2 regions of the Provencibacterium massiliense genome follow, and region 1 is predicted to be linked to the other one. Evidence: predicted binding sites of a transcription regulator. Region 1 holds the regulator's gene; the other holds the start of a gene.
What was found. Region 1 encodes Rex, which represses fermentation and respiration genes when NADH is low (regulators of the CRP and FNR family bind a similar motif). Its sites were predicted from a motif close to ATTGTTAANNNNTTAACAAT; they were not measured.
Positions count from the first base shown of each region.

Region 1 (11,183 bases):
GGTCAGGTCCTGGCCATATTTTTTGAGCACGTCGTAGGTGTCCTCCGGGTTGTCGCTGGTGACCCGGGCATTGCCCCGCACCGTCTGCAGGGCATCCAGGAACTTGTTCTTTTGCAGATCGAAGCTCTCGAACAGCTTGCGCATCGAACGGCTGGGGCGCTCCAGGAGCCCCAGGAAGAGATGCTCGACCGAGACGTATTCGTCCTTCATTCGCTCTGCGATCCGCTCGGCCTCGGTCAGCGCCCGGTCGGTGTCCTGGGAGACGTAGATTTTCCCGCTCTCCCGCCCCGAGCCGCTCACCGCCGGCAGCTTTCGCACAAGCTGTGCGACCGAGCTCGTCATCATCTGGGGGTCGATCCCGATTTTTTTGAGCAGCTGCGGGATCAGCCCGCCCTCCTGCTCCAGCAGCGCCTGGGCGATATGCTCCTGCTCGATCTGCTGGTTTTGGTTTTCTATGGCAATGTTCTGTGCCGCGCCAATCGCTTCCATCGATTTCTGGGTAAGCTTTTGGGTGTTCATCTGTGATTCCTCCTCACTGGGGTAACATTTCTATTCTGCCCTAGTTTCTATTATAGTCATAAATATGAAAAGAATATGAATCAAAATGATTTATTTTGAAAATTAGTGAAATAATATTGTTCTTATCACTGGGAGCCAACCCTATGACGATTGCCCCCGGACGGTTCCTTTTTCACACAAAAAGCCCCCGCTCGTATGCGAGCGGGGGCCCGGCCGACCCGATTAAATCTCGTTCTCGATCCAGTCCAGGATGTCCCCATAGACCTCTTCGCGGTTGAGTTCATTGAGCAGCTCGTGCCGCGCGCCCTCATAAAGCTGCATTTCCAGGTCCTCGACCCCGGCGCTCTGCAGCCGGTTATAGACCTGCAGCACCCCGCGCCCGAAGTTCCCCACCGGGTCGCAGTCGCCCGAGAGCAGCAGGGTGGCAAGCCCCTTGGGATAATCTCTGGCCCAGCGCGGGGAATTTGCAACCTCCATCATGGTGAAGAGATCGAGATAGGCCGAGGCGGTGAAGCGCTGCCCGCTTACAGGGTCGGCAAGATAGCGGTCCACCGCCGCCTCGTCCCGGCTGAGCCAGTCGCTGGCGGTGCGCGTGGGGGTGAAACGCCGGTTCATGTTGCCGATGACCAGCTCGTGCAGCCGTTCGGGGCGGCAGAATTCGCCTTCCTTACGCAGATACCGCTGTGCGAGCAGGATCCCGAAGCCGGTCATCGGGTTCGGCCCGGCGGTGCCCATCAGGATCACCCCCGCCAGGGTGTCCGGGTATTTTACACAGTAGAGCCGCGCGATCAGCGAGCCCATCGAATGCCCCAGCAGGAAGATTTTGCGCTCGGGGAACATCCCCGCCGCGATGTGGCAGAGATGCCGCAAATCCCTGATCAGGCACTGGTAGCCGTTCTCGTGCGCAAAGTAGCCCAGCCGCTCGGGACTGCCGGCGCTCTTGCCGTGGCCGAGATGGTCCTGTCCGAAGACCGCAAGGCCCTGCTGCGCGAGATAGAGCATAAACTCGTGGTAACGTCCGATGTGCTCGAGCATCCCGTGGCTGACAAGCACGATCCCACGGATCTCCTCCCCCTCGGGGAAGTAGGCGACGGCGCTGATGTTGTCCTCGCCGTTCGCGCTGTGAAAGCTGATGGAACGAATATTGATGCGCATATCATTTCACTTCCTTTGATTGGCCCACATCAGATGGAGGCGGGCTTTGCCTTGCGCCGCGCCGGAATCTGCGCGCGGGTCACCTCGGCGGTATTCCCCTCGCCGTCCACCGTGAAGAAGCGCACATGGGTGAACTTGCGCCACACGTCGCAGAGGATGGAATCCTCCCCCTGCGGCAGGCCGGTGAGGACGTTCTGGGTCTTGTTATGCTTGATAAAGCTGATGATCAGCTTGACGGGGTCGTCCCCGTAGACGATGTTCATGGTGGCGTCATGGCTTTTGGAGACCTTGTAAAGATGCTCGAGCGCCAATGGATTCTGCGGGTAGCGCCCACTCTGTACGCTGAAGACGCACAGCTCGGTCTTGGTAATATCCGCCACGGTCTGCCCCGCGTGGATGATCCGCTCGCACTGGAATTGGTTTGTCACCAGCACCACGGTTTTGGGCGTCGCCTCTTTGCGATTGGCCGTCATGGCATTCTCCCCAATCTGTATCGTTGCGCTGCGGTAACAGCGTTCCATCATTATTATAACGTATCTTTGTGAAGAAATCATTACTGGCCTGTATTTTTTCCGCACAGGCTGTCGCATAATGGAACTTGCAATGCAGTATAAAACTTATTGTCATATAATTGACAATCGTTCCCGATTATACTAAAATAAAACCATTGAAGGAAGGCCATGTGTTGATTTTGAGAAGACCCCCAGGAGGTTTACTGTGGAAGATAAGCTCAGCGGCGCCACCGCCCGTTTCGAGCAGCTGGTAAAAGACCAGCTCGCCCGGGTCGAGCGGATGAAGGCGCAGAAGGATTTCATTGACTATAAAACGCTCGACCCCATCATCATCGGGGTGTGCGGGGGTGACGGGATCGGCCCGGTCATCACCGGCGAAGCGAGAAGGGTGCTCGAGTACCTGCTCGCGGACGAGGTGGGGCGCGGCAAGGTGGAGTTCCGTTCGATCGACGGGCTGACCATCGAGAACCGCGCGGCGCAGCATAAGGCCATCCCGGACGACGTGCTGCAGGAGCTCAAGGCCTGCCACGTCATCCTCAAGGGCCCCACCACCACCCCGCGCGCCGGGGACCCCTGGCCGAACATCGAGAGCGCCAACGTCGCCATGCGCAAGGAGCTCGACCTGTTCTGCAACATGCGCCCGGTCAAGGTGCCCAGCGAGGGGATCGATTGGACCTTTTTTAGGGAGAACACCGAGGGCGCCTACGCGGTGGGCTCTTGCGGGGTGAACGTGGACGAGGATTTGGCGATCGACTTCGTGGTCACCACCACCGAGGGCACCGAGCGGATCGCCAAGCTCGCCTATGAGTTCGCGGATAAAAACAAAAAGGACCGCGTCTCGATCGTGACCAAGGCCAACGTCGTCAAGACGACCGACGGCAAGTTTTTGAAGCTCTGCCAGGAGATCGGCAAGCAGTATCCGCACATCACCACCGACGACTGGTATATCGACATCCTGACTGCCAAGCTGATCGACCAGAAGCGCCGGCGCGATTTTAGGGTGTTTGTGCTCCCCAACCTCTACGGGGACATCATCACCGACGAGGCCGCCGAGTTCCAGGGCGGGGTGGGCACCGCGGGCAGCGCCAACATCGGCAAGCGCTACGCCATGTTCGAGGCGATCCACGGCAGCGCGCCGCGCATGGTCAGCGAGGGCCGCGCCCAGTATGCCGACCCCTGTTCGATGCTGCGTGCGGCGGTGCTGCTGCTCTCCCACATCGGGTATCAGCAGCAGGCCGACAAGCTCGAGCGGGCGCTGGATATCTGCATGTATGAGGAGAAACGCCTGAGCGTCACCGGGCGGGACACCGGCGCGACCTGCGAGGACTTCGGCGACTATGTGATGGAGACGATCACAAAGCTCTAGAATTGACACCGCGGGGGCAGACAGGACCGTCTGCCCTCGATTGGTTCTTTCGACGGATGGTCGCAATATGGGAAAATGAAGGGTTGGAAGGTGAAATAGTGGCACGATATGAAGGGGTCTCCCCATCGGTGATCCGGCGGCTGCCGCGGTACTACCGCTTTTTGGAGGACCTGCAGAAAAAGGACGTGCACCGCATCTCTTCCCGCGAGCTCTCCCAGCTGATGAACCTGACCGCCTCGCAGATCCGGCAGGACCTCAACTGCTTCGGCGGGTTCGGCCAGCAGGGGTACGGCTACAACGTGGACGCCCTGCTCGGGGAGATCGGCAACATTCTGGGGCTACATAAGGGATACAAGGTGATCCTCATCGGGGCGGGCAATCTGGGCCTGGCGATCGCCAAGCACATGTCCTTCGAGACCAAGGGCTTCAACCTGATCGGGATTTTTGACAAGCAAAAGGAGCTCATCGGCATGCCGGTGCGCCATCTGGTGATCTCGGACGTGAACCGGCTGGAGAATTTCTGCAAGACCTTCTCGCCGCAGGTGGCGATCCTGTGCATCCCGCGCGAGGAAGCGCCCGAGCTGGCCGACCGGCTGGTGAACTACGGGATCAAGGGCTTTTGGAACTTCTCGCACTATGATCTGGCGATGGATTATCAGGACATCGCGGTGGAGAACGTCCACCTGGGTGACAGCCTGATGACGCTGTGCTACGAGATCAGCGAGATATTGGAATGACCACAGGCGGGCTGCGGCCCGCCTTTTTTAAAGGAGACAGCATGGGAGAAATTGTGATCCGCTCCCTCGGCGTGCGCGACTGCGTACCGGGCCTGCTGCAAAGTTTCGAGCGCTACCAGCAGGTCACCAGGGTCTGGCGCACCGTCGGCGGGGAGCAGAGAATTGTGGATTGCCCCTTCACCGAGCACTGGAGCGGGGAGGAGAAGGACGAACTGGTGAAAAACACGCTCCTGCCCACGCTGCAAGCTGGCGGCGCGCTCTACGCCGCCTACGACGGGGAGACGGTGGCCGGCTTCGCGCTGCTGGAGGGGGCGCCTGCGGGCAGCCGGGGGCAGTACCGCATCCTCGCCGAGCTCTACACCTCTTATCCTTACCGCGGCAGGGGTATCGGGCGCAGGCTCTTTTTGCGCTGTGCCGATCGCGCGCGGGAGATGGGCGGGCAGTATCTCTATATTTCGGCCCACTCGGCAGTGGAGAGCATGGCCTTTTACCGGGCGATGGGCTGCGTTCCCGCCGGGGAGGTCAATCAGAGGCTGGCTGAAAAGGAGCCTTGCGACTGCCAGCTGGAGTGTAGGATTTAGCGGGGTTTCGCCCCCGTACGACGACCCCTTTCTTTTGTTTGAAAAGAAAGGGGGAAAGAAAGCAAACAAAGGAGGGGGTACCCCTCCTTGACCACCCCACGCGCGACCACGCGCGGACTATACACGTTTTCGCACGCCGCGAAATGCGAAGCCGCCCCCGACGTATGTCGGGGGCGGCTTTTTGCCCGCGCAGGCAACTGATCACTACAACGATGGTGCCCTTTCCCGCGCAGGCGCTCTATAAAAGTAAATTTTGTTAGTGCAGTCTTAGTGCAAAAGAGCCCTTGCTTAAAAAAATAGGGTACTATTAATCTACATAAGGGGAGGTGGGAGTCTTGCAGGACAGGGAATATGGATATATAAAAATAAAACTGGAAAAGGTCATCCGGGAAAGCGGCCTAAGCAAAAACAAGGTGTCCCACTTTTCTGAAATGCAGCGCACGCAGCTAAACACCTATTGCAAGGGCGAGTTGCAGCGCGTGGATTTGGTGGTGCTGGCCCGGATATGCCATACGCTAAGCTGCAAAGTCCAGGACGTTCTTGAATATGTGCCGCCTCAAAGATGATTCACCTGGTGTGGTTGGCATTTCTTTTGCGGGCCGAGCTGCAACCCGGTTTGCAGCTGCTTGGCTTCGCGTTCTGCTGTGTCCGGCGGCGCAGTCAGCTTTGAGCAGTGCGTGAGGGGGAACATAAAAAGAGGGGGATACTTCCCCCTCTTTTTCGTCTTTTCAGAGCCCTTTTCTTTGAAAAGGGCTTAATCTTCTTCTACGTCGAAAAGGTTACTCGGGGCGTGAGGCGGACAGCCCCACAAACGAAACTCCCGGTGTACAGCCGAGGAAATCCTCGGCCACCGGCCGCCCCGACACTGCCGCGCGGCGGCCTCGGATGACAATTAAAGAGAAATCCCCAGCTTGATTTCGAGATAGGCCTTGGTCAGCGCCACGCACTTGTCCCACCCCAGGTCGCTGGAATTGAGGCACAGGTCGTAGTTGTCCGCGTCCCGCCAGCTGTTGCCGGTGAAATAGCGGTAATAGTCCCCGCGGCGCTTGTCGGTCTTGCGGATAAAGCGCTTGGCCTCCTCCTCGTCGAAGTTGGGGTGTACCTCCATCGTCTTTTTCACGCAGTAATCGAACGGCGCGTGCACGTACAGGCGCAGCACGTTCGGGTAGTCGCGCAGGATGTAATCCGCGCACCGCCCCACGATGACGCAGCTCTCGGTGTCCGCGAGCTGGCGGATCACCTTGCACAGATAATTAAAGAGGTTCTGATCGCTCGTGAAATCGTCGCTCTCCGGGGGGATGACCTCCCCGGTGTGCACGCTTTTGGGCGCCTTGAGGATCAGGGGCTTTTTCAGGTTCTCGTCCGCCTTGGCGAAGAGCGCCTCGTTGATCCCGCTCTCGTCCGAGGCGAGGCGGAGCAGCTCGTCGTTGTAGAACTTGATCCCCAGCTCCTCGGAGAGCATCTTGCCGATGGTCTTGCCGCCGCTGCCGTATTCCCGCGCGACTGTGATCACATAGTTTTTCATATGACCGCCGTCCTTTCCTGTTTGCATGACGGATATTTCCTACCTTCAGTATAGGATATTGTTGGGGACAGGTCAAGGAGAAGGCGGCAATTTTTTATTGACGGCGCTCCGGGCAAATGAATGGCCACCGGCTATGCCGGTGGCCATTACAATTATAGCAACAGGTAGAACAGGGCGACCAGCAGCGTAAAATCCGCCTTTTCGTTCATCAACAGCAGCAGCAGCCCGATGAGCAGCAGCCGCTCGTTGTCGATGTTTAAAGCGTCGAGCACCTTCCCGATGGGGGAGTCCTCCCCGACAAAGTTCGAGATGACGTTCCCGAGGCCCTTCCCTTCGCCCTGCCCGAACTGGGGCAGGTGGATTCCCAGGTTCCCCGTCAGCTGGCTGAGAAGGGAGGAGACCGTGCCGCCGCTCTGTGTGCCCGCGGTCCCGCTATGCGCGCCGCCGCCCGACGGATGGTTCGCGCCGGCCGCCTGCGGGCCCGGTGCGTTTGGGGTGGCGTTGCCCGGGCCCTGGGTGGGGCCCTGCACCGGGATATGTATGGTGTCCTGCATGGGCGGCGAGATCACGGCGTTGGCCTGCTGCACCGTCTGGCGGGAGCGCTGCTGCATCTGGCGCACCCGGCGGATCGCCTCCTGCTGCATGTTGAGAAGATCCTTTTCGGTATAACTCACACCTTTCCAATCGGCCATCAGCCATCATCACCACCAAACAGATTGCCGAAGATGCCGGTCTCCTTGAGCAGGGGGAGCATCTTGACCAGCTGCATGATCCGGATCGCGTCGTCCACTTTTTTCTGCCGCTTCTCCCCGAAATGGGGCTTGAGCGCGAGCAGCAGCTCAACGTTGGAGTCCCGGGTATTGAGCCCCTGCAAAATCTGCGAGACCTTTGCAATGGTGTTTACATCCAGGCTGCCCAAGAGGTTGGCGGCCGCGCTGGGCGCCGCGGGCTGGGCGGGCGGCGGGGTAAACAGGTTTTGCAAAGGGGGAGCGGGCTGTGCCTGGGGCTGCGCGGGTTGTGCGGGAGGCGGTGCGGCGGGCGGCTGTGCGTCCGCCGCAGGGGCGGCGCCGTCTCCCCCCAGTCCCAGCTGGTTTGCCAGGTTCATGATCTGCTGCATGGTCTGGGGGTTGTTCAGAAGAGAACCGAGGGCCGAAGCCATATCTTCCATGCGCGCACCCGCCTTCCGTTTTTAGTCTGTTATTTCTGCATGAGTTTTCCGAGCAGTCCCTTGACCTGGGGGGAATTGAGGAACTGTTCGAGCTGCTGGGGATTGTTCAGCAGCTGGTTGACCTGGGCGGCCTTCTGCGGATCGAGGTTCCCGAGCAGGTCCTTGACCTGGCCCCCCTCGATCTGCTGGCGAAGCTGCTGGGGATTTTTCCCCAGCTTCTGCCCGGCCATACCCAAGAGGCTGTTCATGGCCTGCTGGGACATATTTGGGCCGCCTGACGGCCCCCGATTATTCTGATTCATCACAAAAAACTCCTTTCCACCGGCTTCTTACACCATGCTATGCCGCCGGGAGTTAATTTGTGAAAAACCTTTTATTTCCCTACATTTTATGATAAATTATAGGTATGTATGACGCGAAAGCAAAGGATGAAATCAGTATGAGAATTGTGGCAGTGGGGGATACCCACCGTGACTTCATGGGCCTGCGCGAGCTGATCGAGCAGCAGATGGACAGCACCGACCTGTTTATTCATACCGGCGATGGGGAGCGGGAGCTCGACGACATCCGCTCGCTCTATCCCGAGCTGCCGCTGCGCGCGGTCTGCGGCAACTGCGATTTATATTCCAGCGACCCGCAGGTGGATTTGATCGATGCGGGAGGGGTCAAGATTTTCGTCACCCACGGGCACGGCTTCGGGGTAAAATATTCGGTGGAGGAGCTCGAGCAGAACGCCCGCCGCCTCGGCGCGGCTATCGTGCTCTTCGGGCATACGCATTGCCAGTACTACCGCTATGACGAGGGGCTCCATCTCTTAAACCCCGGCAGCCTCTCCCATCCGCGGGGCACGTCCCGGGGGTACGCGGTGATCGAGATTCAAAACGGGCAGATTTTGTGCAACCTGGTGCAGCTTCGATAAGTGGGATATACCAACCCCGTCTCTTGGGCGGGCAGCAGGCAGGGGCGCTCCTGTCTGCTGTGTTTTTGAGGGAGGACAAATGGATGACGGAGTTTTTGATACGGCATTTCATCAAGGACAGCGGGCAGCTGGGCGACCCCAAGGTGCGCGGGCGGTATGGGCTGCTCTCCTCGCTGGTCGGCATCTGCTGCAACGCGGTGCTGTTTCTCTGTAAGTTCCTGATCGGCACCGTCTCGGGCAGCGTGAGCATCATGGCCGACTCGGTGAACAACCTCTCGGACGCGGGCTCGTCGGTGGTCACCCTGATCGGCTTCCGGATTTCGGGGCGCCCGGCGGACGAGGGCCATCCCTTCGGGCACGCGCGCGCCGAGTACATCGGCGGGCTGATCGTCTCCTTCATGATCCTGCTGCTGGGGGTGGAGTTCTTGCGCTCCTCCTTTTTAAAGATCCTGCACCCCGAGCCGGTGACCATCAGCGCGCTGGCCCTTTTTTTGCTTTTGCTTTCGATTTTGCTCAAGGCCTGGATGGGCCTCTTCAACCGCCGGGTCGGGAAGCGGATCGATTCCGCCGCGCTGCTGGCGACCGCGCAGGACAGCTTCAACGACGTGATCACCACCTCGGTGGTCCTGCTCGCCGCGGCGCTCGCCAAGTTCACCGGCCTGCAGATCGACGGCTACATGGGCGTCGCGGTGGCGCTCTTCATCCTCTATTCCGGCCTGGGGCTGGCGCGCGAGACGGTCAGCCCCCTGCTCGGCCAGGCGCCCGACCCCGGGATGGTGCAGGCGCTGGAGAAAAAGATCACCTCCTATGACGAGGTGCTGGGGGTGCACGACCTGGTGGTCCACTCCTACGGGCCGGGCAACTGGTACGCCAGCGTGCACGCCGAGGTGTCGGCCAAGGAGGATATCCTCAAAAGCCACGACGTGATCGACAACATCGAGCGCGAGGTGCTCGCACAGATGGGGATCCACCTGGTCATCCACCTCGACCCGGTGGTGACCGACGACCCGGCGATCAACGAGCTGCGCGAATTCGTGCGCGGCAAGCTGCGCGCGATCGACCCCGCCCTCTCGATGCACGACTTTCGGGTGGTCTTCGGCGAAACCCACACCAACCTGATCTTCGATGTGGTGGTGCCCGTGGGCTTTCGCCAAAGCGACCATCAGCTCGGCGAGCAGATCCAGCAGGCGGTGGAGGAGCTCGATCCCGGCTACTACTATACCGTCGTCACGTTCGACCGCAGCTACACCTCGGCCACCGGCTGCTGAACCTTCTCCCCTCCTCGCGCATAGGATGGGGAAAGACCCCTGCCACAGCGGGCGAGAGAGGCACATCCGCGTTTGCGGGTGTGCCTCTCTCGCCCTCCGGCAGGGAAGCGGGGAGGACGAAAAATGAAAAAGTGTGACGAGCGCGTGGCGCTCCGAGTATCCCGGGTGAGCATCGGGGTCAACCTGCTGCTATCGGCGCTGAAGTTTATGGCGGGGCTCCTGGCCCATTCGGGGGCCATGCTGTCGGACGCGGTCCACTCCGCGTCGGACGTGCTGAGCACCCTGGTGGTGATGGTGGGGGTGCGCCTGGCGGGGAAGGAACCGGATTGGGACCACCCCTATGGGCATGAGCGGCTGGAGAGCGTCGCGGCGCTCCTGCTCGCGGGGATGCTCGCGCTCACGGGTCTGTTGATCGGCGTGCAGGGGGTGCGCCATGTCCTGAATCCCGGCGCGCTGCAGGTGCCGGGGGCTTTGGCGCTCTGGGCGGCGGCGCTCTCGATCGGGGTCAAGGAGTGGATGTACCGCTACACCAAGCGCGCCGCTCAGAAGACCGGCTCGGACGCGCTGATGGCCGACGCCTGGCACCACCGCTCGGACGCGCTCTCCTCGGTGGGCAGCTTCCTTGGGATTTTCGGCGCGCGCCTGGGGTTCCCGCTGCTCGATCCGCTGGCCGCGGCGGTGATCGCGCTCTTTATCCTGCGCGCGGCCTTCGGGATCGCCCGGGATTCGGTCGGCAGGCTGACCGACCGCGCCTGCGATGAGGAGATTGCAGCGCGCATGCGCGCCGCTATCCTCGCGCAGCCGGGGGTCCTCTCGCTGGATGAGCTGCGCACCCGGGTCTTCGGTTCGCGGCTCTATGCCGACGTCGCCATCGGAGCGGACAGCTCGATGACCCTCTACCAGGCGCACGCCATCGCCGAGGGGGTGCACGTCGCGCTCGAGCGGGAGTTCCCGGCGCTCAAGCATTGCACCGTCCACGTCAACGCCTTGTAGGCAGAAACCAGGAAGGGCGGGCACCGCAGTGCCCGCCCTTCCTGGTGGTTTAGATAATCAGATATGGAAATGTAGGAGATAGCGGTTTAATAGGCCACGCCCTGGGCGATCATCGCCTCGGCCACCTTGAGGAAGCCGGCGATGTTGGCGCCCATCACGAGGTTGCCGGAGCTGCCGTATTTTTCGCTGGCGTCGTAGGCGGCGTGGAAGATGCCCAGCATGATGTCGTGCAGCTTGGAATCGACCTCCTCGAAGGTCCAGCCGTAGCGCAGCGAGTTCTGGCTCATTTCCAGCCCGCTGACGGCGACGCCTCCGGCGTTGGCCGCCTTGGCGGGCGCGAAGAGGATCCCGGCCGCCTGCAGCTTTTCCACCGCCTCGGGGGTGCAGGGCATGTTGGCGCCCTCGGCCACCGCGGTAACGCCGCCCTGGATCAGCTTGTC
Region 1 is NZ_FWCH01000012.1:1,552,617-1,563,799, reverse strand. It holds gene clpB (ATP-dependent chaperone ClpB) at 1-519, opposite strand, end outside; gene B5477_RS12560 (alpha/beta fold hydrolase) at 742-1,674, opposite strand; gene B5477_RS12555 (hypothetical protein) at 1,704-2,147, opposite strand; gene B5477_RS12550 (isocitrate/isopropylmalate family dehydrogenase) at 2,392-3,552, shown strand; gene B5477_RS12545 (redox-sensing transcriptional repressor Rex) at 3,651-4,289, shown strand; gene B5477_RS12540 (GNAT family N-acetyltransferase) at 4,331-4,870, shown strand; gene B5477_RS12535 (helix-turn-helix domain-containing protein) at 5,206-5,436, shown strand; gene B5477_RS12530 (cytidylate kinase-like family protein) at 5,763-6,395, opposite strand; gene B5477_RS12525 (hypothetical protein) at 6,548-7,087, opposite strand; gene B5477_RS15230 (hypothetical protein) at 7,087-7,563, opposite strand; gene B5477_RS12515 (hypothetical protein) at 7,593-7,826, opposite strand; gene B5477_RS12510 (metallophosphoesterase family protein) at 8,003-8,482, shown strand; gene B5477_RS12505 (cation diffusion facilitator family transporter) at 8,566-9,750, shown strand; gene B5477_RS12500 (cation diffusion facilitator family transporter) at 9,874-10,743, shown strand; gene gdhA (NADP-specific glutamate dehydrogenase) at 10,830-11,183, opposite strand, start outside.

Region 2 (11,183 bases), on a different contig from region 1:
GGTGTTCGGGGGATGGACCGCGAGAGCGAGGACAGCATTACCGCGCGGGAAATCTCGGTGGCCGAGCGCACCGGGCGGCATGTGCACATCGCCCATGTGAGTACGCGCGGCTCGGTCGAGCTGCTGCGCCGCGCCAAGGCGCGGGGGGTACCGGTCAGCGGGGAAACGGGGCCGCACTACTTTACCCTGACCGAGCGCGAGCTGCTACGCCGGGACGCGAACTGGCGCATGAACCCCCCGCTGCGGGAGGAGGCCGACCGGCTGGCTGTCATCGAGGGGCTGCGCGATGGGACGCTGGAGGCGATCGCGACCGACCACGCCCCGCACACGCCGGCGGAGAAGGCGGATTTCCTGAGCGCTCCCAACGGAATCGTGGGGCTGGAAACCTCCTTCCTGCTGGGATACACCAACCTGGTGAAAACCGGACTGTTGCCGCTGCGGCGGCTCGTCGAGCTGATGTCCCTCTCGCCCGCGCGGCTGCTGGGATTGCCCGCCGGAACGCTGGCGGTCGGCGCAAACGCCGACCTGGCGGTCTTCGACCTCGAGCGGGAGGTCACGGTGGACCCGGAGCGGTTTCGCTCCAAGGCGCGCAACACCCCGTTTGCCGGGACGGCCCTCTTTGGCCCCTGTGTGCTGACGGTGTGTGGCGGACGGATCGTATATCAAAGACAGAGATAAAAGTTTGGAGGAGAAGACATGTCACTGGACCGTTTGATCGAAGGCATCGTGAGGACCCAGAACCCGGCCGTGGTGGGGCTGGACCCGACGCTCGACTACATCCCCGGCTTCCTTAAGGAGCCGTTCCTGGCCGAATTCGACGACCCGATGGAGGGCGCGGCCGCGGCATTTTTGGAGTACAACAAAAGGATCATCGACGCCATTTATGACATTGTCCCCGCGGTCAAACCCCAGGCGGCCTACTACGAGGCGCTGGGCTGGCAGGGGGTGCGCGCCCTCTGCGAGACCATCCGCTATGCCAAAGGGAAGGGGATGTTCGTCATCACCGACGGCAAGCGCAACGACATCGGCAGCACCATGAAGGCCTATGCGAGCGCCCATCTGGGCACCTTCGAGGCGGCGGGGAAGCAGGCCGAGCCCTTCGGCGGCGATGCGCTGACCGTCAACGGGTATCTCGGCACCGACGGGATCGCGCCGCTGCTCGAGGTGTGCGACGGGCGGGACCGCGGGATCTTCGTGCTGGTCAAGACCTCGAACCCCTCCTCGGGAGAGGTGCAGGACAAGCTCTGCGGGGAGCGCACGGTCTATCAGATGATGGGCGACCTGTGCGAGACGTGGGGCGGGGAGCACCTGGGCAAATACGGCTACAGCGCGGTGGGCGCGGTGGTGGGCGCCACCTATCCCGAGCAGCTGCAGGAGCTGCGCCTGCGGCTGCCGCACACCTTCTTCCTGGTGCCGGGCTACGGCGCGCAGGGCGGAAGCGCCGCGGGAATCGCGGGCGCGTTCGATGAGCGGGGCCTCGGGGCAATCGTCAATTCCTCCCGCGCGGTGCTCACCGCCTGGAAGAAGGAAGGGTGCGACGAGCGCGACTTCGCGGGCGCCGCGCGCCGCGAGGCGCTGCGCATGAAAGAGGACCTCGCCGCGGTGAACAAAGCGATACACATCTAAAGTATATATAAATAGGTAGGCGCTCGAAGGATGGACCTTCGGCGGGGACGAAACCGAAGCGCTTTGGAGAGAAAAGCAACAAGTGGTATAAAGGAGGAATCATGGTGGCGTATGGTGCACAGAGGTCGCCCGCCTGGCTGGTGCTGGAGGACGGAAGGGTGATCGAAGGGGTTTCCTTCGGGGCGAAGGGGGAGCAGATCGGCCGGCTGGTGTTTAACACCGCCTGCGTCGGCTATCAGCAGATGCTCACCGACCCGGACAGCCTGGGGCAGATCGTGGTGCAGGCGTTTCCCTGCATCGGAAACTATGGGGTCAACGGCGAGGACTTCGAGTCGCCGGGCGCGACGGTGCACGGGCTCCTGGTGCGCGAGTGGTGCGAGGCGCCCTCGAATTTCCGCATGAGCGGGGACATCGGCGGTTTCATGAAAGAGCAGGGAATCGTTGGGATGTGCGGGATCGACACCCGCGCGCTGGTGCGCGCGATCCGCGACGGCGGGGAGCAGCGCTGCCTTCTCACCACCGAGCGTCCGGCCGATCTTGCGGCGGCGGTCGCCAAAATCAAGGGTGAGAATATTACGGATGGTATAACAAAGACCACTTGTGACAAAATGGAAAGCATTGCGACGGAAAACGACGGCCCGAGGCTGGCGGTGCTCGACCTCGGATGCAAGCGCTCCTTCCTCGATTCGCTCCAGGCGGCGGGGTTTGCGCTGACCGTCTGTCCGGCTGGCACCAAGGCCCAGGCGCTCGCCGGGCTTGGCGCGGAGGGGATCGTGCTGTCCAGCGGCCCGGAATTTGGGGTGGAGCCAGGGGCGTACGCAAAGCAGCTGGAAGAAATCTACAAGCTGGGGCTCCCCATCCTGGCGGTGGGGCTCGGGCATGTCCTGCTGGGGGCGGCGCTCGGCGGCAAGGTGGGCGTATTGACCCACGGCCACCGCGGGGCGAACATCCCGGTGACCGACCTGCGCAGCGGGCGCACGGTGATCACCTCCCAAAACCACGGCCTGATCCTGGAGAGCGTGGGGGCGGGGGAGGTATCCCACCGCAACCTCAGCGACGGGAGCTGCGAAGGGGTGCGCTATCCCAACGCGATGTCGGTGGCGTTCATCCCGGCCTATGAGCGGGGGCATATGAACACCGGGGATATCTTCCGCGCATATAGGACGATGGTGAAGAAGGAGGAGAAATAGTATGCCGCTCAGGGACGATATCAAAAAAGTGCTGGTGATCGGCTCGGGGCCGATCGTGATCGGCCAGGCGGCCGAATTCGACTATGCGGGCACCCAGGCCTGCCGGGCGCTGAAAAGCGAAGGGCTGCAGGTGGTGCTCTGCAACTCCAACCCCGCCACCATCATGACCGACAAGGCGATGGCGGACAAAATCTACATCGAGCCGCTCAACCTCGAGGTGATCAAACGGATCATCGAGATCGAGAAACCGGACAGCGTGCTCTCAAACCTCGGCGGGCAGACCGGGCTGACCCTCTCGATGCAGCTGGCCAAGGAGGGCTTCCTCGCCAAGCACGGGATGAAGCTGCTCGGCTCCAAGCCCGAAACCATCGACAAGGCGGAGGACCGGCAGATCTTCAAGGACACCATGGAAAAGATCGGCCAGCCGTGCATCCCCTCCAAGGTGGTCAACACCGTGGAGGATGCGCTCGCCTTCGCCGAAGAGATCGGCTACCCGGTGATCATCCGCCCGGCGTTCACCATGGGCGGCAGCGGCGGCGGGATCGCCGAAAATGTAGACGAGCTGCACGAAATCGCCCTAAACGGCCTGCGCCTCTCGCCGATCACCCAGGTGCTGGTGGAAAAGTGCATCTCGGGCTGGAAGGAGATCGAGTTCGAGGTCATCCGCGACCGCAAGGGCAACGCGATCACCGTCTGCTCGATGGAGAACATCGACCCGGTCGGGGTGCACACCGGCGACAGCATCGTGGTCGCCCCGGCCCTCTCGCTCTCGCCCAGGGAATTTGGCATGCTGCGCACCGCGGCGCTGGAGATTGTGGAGGAGCTCGATGTGGAGGGCGGGTGCAACTGCCAGTTCGCGCTGCACCCCGATTCGATGGAATACGCGGTCATCGAGGTCAATCCCCGCGTCTCGCGCTCGTCGGCCCTGGCCTCCAAGGCGACCGGCTACCCGATCGCCAAGGTCGCGGCCAAGATCGCCATCGGCTACACCCTCGACGAGATCGTCAACGCCGTGACCGGCACCACCTACGCCTGCTTCGAGCCGGCGATCGACTACGTGGTGCTTAAGTTCCCGAAGTGGCCGTTCGACAAGTTCGTCTACGCCAAGCGCCGCCTGGGCACCCAGATGAAGGCCACCGGCGAGGTGATGAGTATAGGCTCCAGCTTCGAGCAGGCCATCATGAAGGCGGTGCGCTCGATCGAGCTGGGGCTGGATACCCTGAAGCTGAAGAAGCTCCGGGAAAAGAGCGACGACGAGATCGTGCAGCAGCTGCACGAGTGCGACGATGAGCGGATTTTCGTGGTCTATGAGGCGCTGGGACGCGGGATCAGCTTCGACACCATCTTCGACATCACCAAGATCGACCGCCTCTTCTTAGGAAAGCTCAAAAACCTCAGCGACATGGAAAAGGCGCTGCAAAGCGAGCCGCTCACCGACGCGCTCTACCTCGACGCCAAGCGCTTGGGCTTCCTCGACAGCACCATCGAGCGCTTAAGCTCGCAGAAGGTCGCGCATCCGCGCCGCGCCGTCTACAAGATGGTGGACACCTGCGCGGCCGAATTCAAGGCCCAGACCCCTTACTTCTACTCCACCTTCGATGAGCAGAACGAGGCGGCCGAGTTCATCGAAAACCACAAAACCGGGAAAAAGAAAATCCTGGTCTTCGGCTCGGGCCCGATCCGGATCGGGCAGGGGATCGAGTTCGACTACTGCTCGGTGCACTGCGTCTGGGCGCTCAAGGAGCAGGGGTGCGAGGCGGTCATCATCAACAACAACCCCGAGACCGTCTCGACCGACTTCGATACCGCCGACCGGCTCTACTTCGACCCGCTGACCCCCGAGGACGTGGACTCGATCCTCGAGGTCGAGCGCCCGGACGGCGTGGTGGTCCAGTTCGGCGGGCAGACCGCCATCAAGCTGGCCAAGTACCTGGACCAGAAGGGCGTCAACATCATCGGCACCGGATACGACAGCATTGACGCCGCCGAGGACCGCGAGCGGTTCGACGAGCTGCTCGCCGCCTGCGGCATCCCCCGCCCCGCCGGGCACACCGTCTTCACCGAAGGGGAGGCGCTGACCGCTGCGCAGGACCTCGGATACCCGGTGCTCATGCGCCCGTCGTACGTGCTGGGCGGACAGAACATGATCATCGCCCACAACGACAAGGACATCGTCGAGTACATGGCGGTCATCACCGCGCACAACTCGCTGGAAAACCCGGTGCTGATTGACAAATACCTGATGGGCACCGAGGTCGAGGTGGACGCCATCTGCGACGGCAAGGATTTCCTGATCCCCGGGATCATGGAGCACATTGAGCGCGCGGGCGTGCACTCGGGCGACTCGATCTCGGTCTACCCGGCGCAGAACCTCAGCGAAAAAACCCGGCAGACCATCATCGACTACACCGGGAAGCTGGCGCTCGCGCTGAACGTTCGGGGCCTGGTCAACGTGCAGTACGTCGTCTACCAGGACGAGGTCTACGTCATCGAGGTCAACCCCCGCTCGAGCCGCACCGTGCCCTATATCAGCAAGGTGACCGGCGTGCCGATGGTGGACATCGCCACCCGGATCATGCTGGGGCAATCCCTGCTGGAGCAGGGCTACGGCAAGGGGCTTTACAAGGAGGCCGAATACGTCGCGGTCAAGGTGCCGGTCTTCAGCTTTGAGAAGCTGCACGACCTGGACACCCACCTGGGCCCCGAGATGAAGTCCACCGGCGAGGTACTGGGGATCGCCCACTCGCTGGAGGAGGCGCTCTACAAGGGGCTTGCCGCCGCGGGGTACAACATGAAGCGCACCGGCGGGGTACTGATCACGGTGCGGGACACGGACAAGCAGGAGGTCATCCCGATCGCCGCCAAGTTCGACGGCATGGGCTTTGACATCTACGCGACCGAGGGCACGGCGCACGAGCTCAACCGGCACATGGTGGCCGCCTCGGTGGTGCGCAAGATCGAGGAAGGCGAGCCGAACATCATGACCCTGTTCGACGAGGGGAAGATCGACTATGTGATTTCGACCTCGGCGAAGGGGCGCAAGCCCGCGCGCCACTCGGTGCAGATGCGCCGCAAGGCGGTGGAGCGTTCGGTTGCGTGCTTCACCTCGCTGGATACGGCCAACGCGATGGCCAACTCGCTCAAGAAGCGCCATTCGCTGGGCGACATCGAGCTGGTTGACATCTGCTCAATTTAAGAAAAGGGTTCCAAGGGGGCGGCGCCCCTTTGGCAGGTGCGGGCAGGGCCCGCGACCTTAGCCGGGTTTGCTGGCACTCGCCTTGACGGAATCCTTCCTCGGATCAGGAAGGGGAGCAAAAAGCTCCCAGTGGGAGGTTTTTGCGTGGGGAAACCCTATCAAGGGGTTTCCCCATGGCGGTTTTGCCGCCATCTTCTCCCAACGCGGAAGCTCCAAGCTGTCCGCCAGTCGCGGACTGATGACGGGTTTTTCAGGATCAATGCATCCTTGCCCCGGCACCCCGGGGGTGTTGCTTCGGGGCTGTCCGCCCCGCACCCCGACCCCTTTCTTTTGTTTGAAAAGAAAGGGGGAAAGAAAGCAAACAAAGGAGGGGACGCCCCTCCTTGACCACCCCTCGCGCGACCACGCGCGGACTATACATGTCTAGCCCGCCGCGAAATGCGAAGCCCCGCTCCGGGAAACCGGAGCAGGGCTTTTTGCCCGCGCAGGCAACTGATGGCAACAACGATTGTGCCCTTTCCCGCGAAAGGGGTAAGGGCGGCCTCCGGCCGCCAAATTAGTTGTCTACAATTTCTTCTTCCATACTTTCTAATGCGAATTCGCAACACTGTACAACGACTTGACTGAAACTGAGTTTCCGTTTGCCAGCCAGCTCATCTAGCTTGTTAATCAAAGTTTTTGGCATGTAAACAGACTTTGTTTCTGAATCGTCTCCACTTTTTAGCTTGAATGGCACACGGATACCCCCTTTCTAAGTATTATTGTACATTAGAAAGACTAATAATTATATATTTGAAAACAATTGCTTTTCTATTAGAAAAGCAGTATAATATACTTGTGGCAACGCCACACCTCAAATATGGGGCTTACCCCCGCCTTCCCCGAAAGGGGGAGAAAGAGGGGCGGGACCCTTGTCCCGCCCCTCTTCCTTTTCTTCATCCTATGGAGTGTTGCCGGTTGCCCCCGGCGCCGTTACTCCTGCGCCGAAGGGGCGGCTGCCTCTTCCGGCTGCTCGTCTTTCTCGTCGGGCTGCTCGTCTTCCTGCTCGGGCTCGGCGTAGTACATCAGCTCGTGCAGCGGGCATTCCAGGACATAACAAATCCTTGCGAGAATATCAAGATCGGCCCTGCGCAGCGTGGCACCGTGCCAGTAACGATTGATCACATCGTATTTGCTGTCGGTATACCTGCACAATGTGCTTTTGCTGACGTTTAGCTCCGCCATTTTCTCGTCGATCCTCACTAAGATTCTTCCGTGGTCTTGCCCTTGATACATCCTTCTCATGTTGTTTTCCTCCTTTTTTGTTGTCCCAAATGTCGAATATCGTCCGAACCTGACCTGAGCCCCCTTTCTTTAATAAAAGTGGTTTCAGCATAGCACAAGGCTATCCATATTGACATCTACCTTAAAAAGGGGTACCCTATACAGGGGTAAAAATTTCGAGGGAGATGAGAACGGTGCGGCTGAACGAACATGATTACGGGGTGGTCGCCACCCTACAGGAACATCTGCTGGAAGAGCAGGCGGCGTCCATGCGGCAGACCAAACTTCCGCTGGAGCTGGCTTATTTGCAGTCGCGCCTTGCCGCGCGCTTGCAGAGCGACCCGAGCGAGATGACCCGCTATATGGGGCTGCTCGAACAGGAGCAGCAGCTATACGACCCCGGGCGCGCCTTCCGCTATGGGCGGCTGTGCGCCTGGTCGCAGCTTCCGCAGAAGGAGGGCTTCCTGCACTATCTGCGCTATGAGCATCTGCGTCCACAGGCAATCTATCTTTACGAGCAGCTCCAGGAGAGCTACGAGCGGCTGCGCCACGGGCTGGGCTGGGAGAGCGGCGAGCTGCGGGAGTTCACCGAAATGTACCGGGAGCTCAACGGGACGGTACACCGGGAGATCGAGGCGTTTTACAAGCTCGGCTACCAGGCCGGGCGGCCGGCGACAAGGCCGGCAAAGGAATAGGGGATTATGAAGGGCTTCTCCGGGGGAGGGGCTTTCTTTTTTTCTCCGTTTCGGCGGGTGGGAAAAATGTGTAAAAAGTTTGTGACCATCCCGGTTTCCCCTTGCAAAATACAGCCGATTGTTTTACAATAGGTTTGATTGTAGTATGTTTAACAAGTGGCGTTTCAATAGAAAAGAAAGGGTGTTTTGAAAATGACTTCATTGAACAAAAAATCCGTGGAAGACCTGCCGGTATCGGGCAAGCGCGTACTGGTGCGCTGTGATTTCAACGTCCCGCTCAAGGACGGCGTGATCACCAACGACAAGCGCATTGTGGCCGCCCTGCCGACCATCAAATATCTGATCGACAAGGGGGCCCGGGTGATCCTGTGCTCCCACCTCGGCCGCCCGAAGGAGGGCTTCGAGCCCGAGTTTTCCCTGGCTCCGGTCGCCAAGAGGCTCAGCGAGCTGCTGGGCAAGGAGGTCGCCATGTCGAAGGACGTCATCGGCGAGGACGCCAAGGCGAAGGCTACGGCTTTAAAGGACGGCGACGTGATGCTGCTGGAGAACGTGCGGTATCATAAGGAAGAGAAGAAGAACGACCCGGCGTTCGCCAAGGAGCTCGCCTCCTTGGCCGAACTCTATGTCAACGACGCGTTCGGCGCGGCGCACCGCGCCCACGCCTCCACCGCCGGCGTGGCCGATTACCTGCCCGCCGCCTGCGGCTATCTGATCCAGAAGGAGATCAACTTCATGGGCGGCGCGCTCGAGGACCCGAAGCGCCCGCTGGTCGCCATCCTGGGCGGCGCGAAGGTGTCCGACAAGATCGGCGTGATCGAGAACCTTATTAATAAGGTAGACACCCTGATTGTCGGCGGCGGCATGGCCTACACCTTCTTCAAGGCGCAGGGGCACACCATCGGCACCTCGATCTGTGAGGACGACAAGGTGGAGCTGGCCCGCGAGATGATGAAGAAGGCCGAAGAGAAGGGCGTCAAGTTCCTGTTGCCGGTGGACAACATGGTCGGCAACGAGTTCAAGGAGGACTGCGAGCGCAAGCTGGTCGAGTCCGACGACATCCCGGACGGCTGGATGGGGATGGACATCGGCCCGAAGTCGATCGCCCTCTTCTGCGAGGCGATCAAGGGCGCCGGCACCGTGATCTGGAACGGGCCGATGGGCGTGTTCGAGTTTAAACCCTTTGCCGAGGGTACCCTGGAGATCGCCAAGGCGGTCGCGGACAGCGGCGCCATCTCGATCATCGGCGGCGGCGACTCGGTCGCGGCGGTGACCAAGCTGGGCTTCGCGGATAAGATGTCCCACATCTCGACCGGCGGCGGCGCGTCCCTCGAGTTCCTCGAGGGCAAAGAGCTCCCCGGAATCGCCTGCCTGAACGATAAGTAATGATTTGAAAGCGAAAGACGTGGGGGAAACGCCACGTCTTTCGCAATATAGCCTTCTCCCGCCCGTCGGGCTGGTGAGGAGCGGGAGGAAACGATGCACTTTTTTTACCCCTTTTATTACGACTACCACGTCACTTGGGAGCTGCTGGGCGCGCTGGCCTCGTTGGCCGGGGTGGCGCTCTATGTGCTGCGCGCGCTGGGGCTGTACCGGATGTCGAAGAACACCGGGCTGGGCCGCGCGTGGTTTGCCTGGGTCCCCTTCCTGCACGAGTACCAGTGCGCCAGGATGGGGGACCGCGCGCGCAAGGCGCAGGGCAAGACCGAGTTTTTATGCAGCCTTACCATCGCGGTGGGGGTCATCGCGGTGGCGGGCTTCGTGCTGCGCCCGATCTTCTGGCACATCTTTTTGGTGGGCTGGATTTTCAGGCTCGCCTATTCGCTGGTGGGGCTTTGCTGGCTGGTGGCAAGCGTGCTGGCCGACTACTGGCTCTACACCGATTTTGAGCCGTCGATGGCGGCGCTCTACACCATCCTGTCGGTGCTGCGCCTGGACGGGATCGCCAAGTTCCTGATTCGCGGCAACGTGCCGGTCGGGGTGGCGGGCGTGTGTATCCCCAAGCAGCCGAAATATTAAATATAAGATAAGAAGACAAAGGAGTTAAAACGCTATGGAGAAGTCCCTTCGCAAGGCGGTCATCGCCGGAAACTGGAAAATGAACAAGAACCGCGCCGAGGCGAAAGCCCTCATCGAGGAAATCAAGCCCCTGGTCAAGGACGCCGGCTGCGGCGTGATCGTCTGCGTGCCCTACACCAACCTGGAGACCGCGCTCGAGCTCTGCAAGGGCTCGAACGTCGGCGTCGGGGCGGAAAACTGCCACTGGGCCAAGTCGGGCGCCTTCACCGGCGAGATCTCGGCCGACATGCTCGCTGAGATGGGTGTGGAGTACGTCATCATCGGCCACAGCGAGCGCCGCCAGTACTTCGGCGAGACCGACGTGACCGTCAATCAGCGGGTGCGCGCCGCGCTGGATGCGGGCCTTCGGGTCATCCTCTGCGTGGGCGAGCTGCTCGAGCAGCGCGAGCAGGGGATCACCGAGGAGATCTGCGCCATGCAGACCAAGGTGGCGCTCCAGGGGGTGAGCGAGGCCGAGCTCGAAAGGATCATCATCGCCTATGAGCCGGTCTGGGCGATCGGCACCGGCAAAACCGCGACCGCCGACCAGGCCGAGGAGGTCTGCGCATTTATCCGCTCGGTGGTGGAGAAACTTTATAATAAGAAGGCGGCCGACGCGCTCACCATCCAGTACGGCGGCTCGATGAACGCGGCCAACGCCGACGAGCTGCTCTCGAAGAAGAATGTCGACGGCGGGCTGATCGGCGGCGCCTCCTTAAAGGCGCCCGATTTCGCGGCGATCGTCAAGGCGGCCTCCAAGTAAAATTCGCTGAGAAAGGCAAGGTTCATACTATGAAAAAACCTGTTGCACTCATCATCATGGATGGGTACGGCTATAATCCCGACAGCTACGGCAACGCGATTGCCGCGGCCAACACCCCCACCATGGACAAGCTGATGGCCTCCTGTCCGCACACCCTGATCGGCGCGTCCGGGATGGACGTGGGCCTTCCCGATGGGCAGATGGGCAACTCCGAGGTCGGGCATACCAACATCGGCGCCGGGCGGATCGTCTACCAGGAGCTGACCAGGATCACCAAGGCGATCAGCGAGGGGACCTTCTTCGAGAACGAGGCGCTCTGCGGCGCGATGGACAACTGCAAGCAGAACGGGGGCGCTTTGCACCTGATGGGCCTGCTCTCGGACGGCGGGGTGCAC
Region 2 is NZ_FWCH01000011.1:19,177-30,359, forward strand. It holds gene B5477_RS03815 (dihydroorotase) at 1-678, shown strand, start outside; gene pyrF (orotidine-5'-phosphate decarboxylase) at 697-1,626, shown strand; gene B5477_RS03825 (carbamoyl phosphate synthase small subunit) at 1,728-2,816, shown strand; gene carB (carbamoyl-phosphate synthase large subunit) at 2,818-6,012, shown strand; gene B5477_RS03840 (helix-turn-helix domain-containing protein) at 6,985-7,296, opposite strand; gene B5477_RS03845 (hypothetical protein) at 7,470-7,970, shown strand; gene B5477_RS03850 (phosphoglycerate kinase) at 8,163-9,353, shown strand; gene B5477_RS03855 (hypothetical protein) at 9,447-9,986, shown strand; gene tpiA (triose-phosphate isomerase) at 10,021-10,788, shown strand; gene gpmI (2,3-bisphosphoglycerate-independent phosphoglycerate mutase) at 10,818-11,183, shown strand, end outside.
Region 2: the regulator Rex is predicted to act here: its motif matches at 8,108-8,127, upstream of B5477_RS03850 (phosphoglycerate kinase).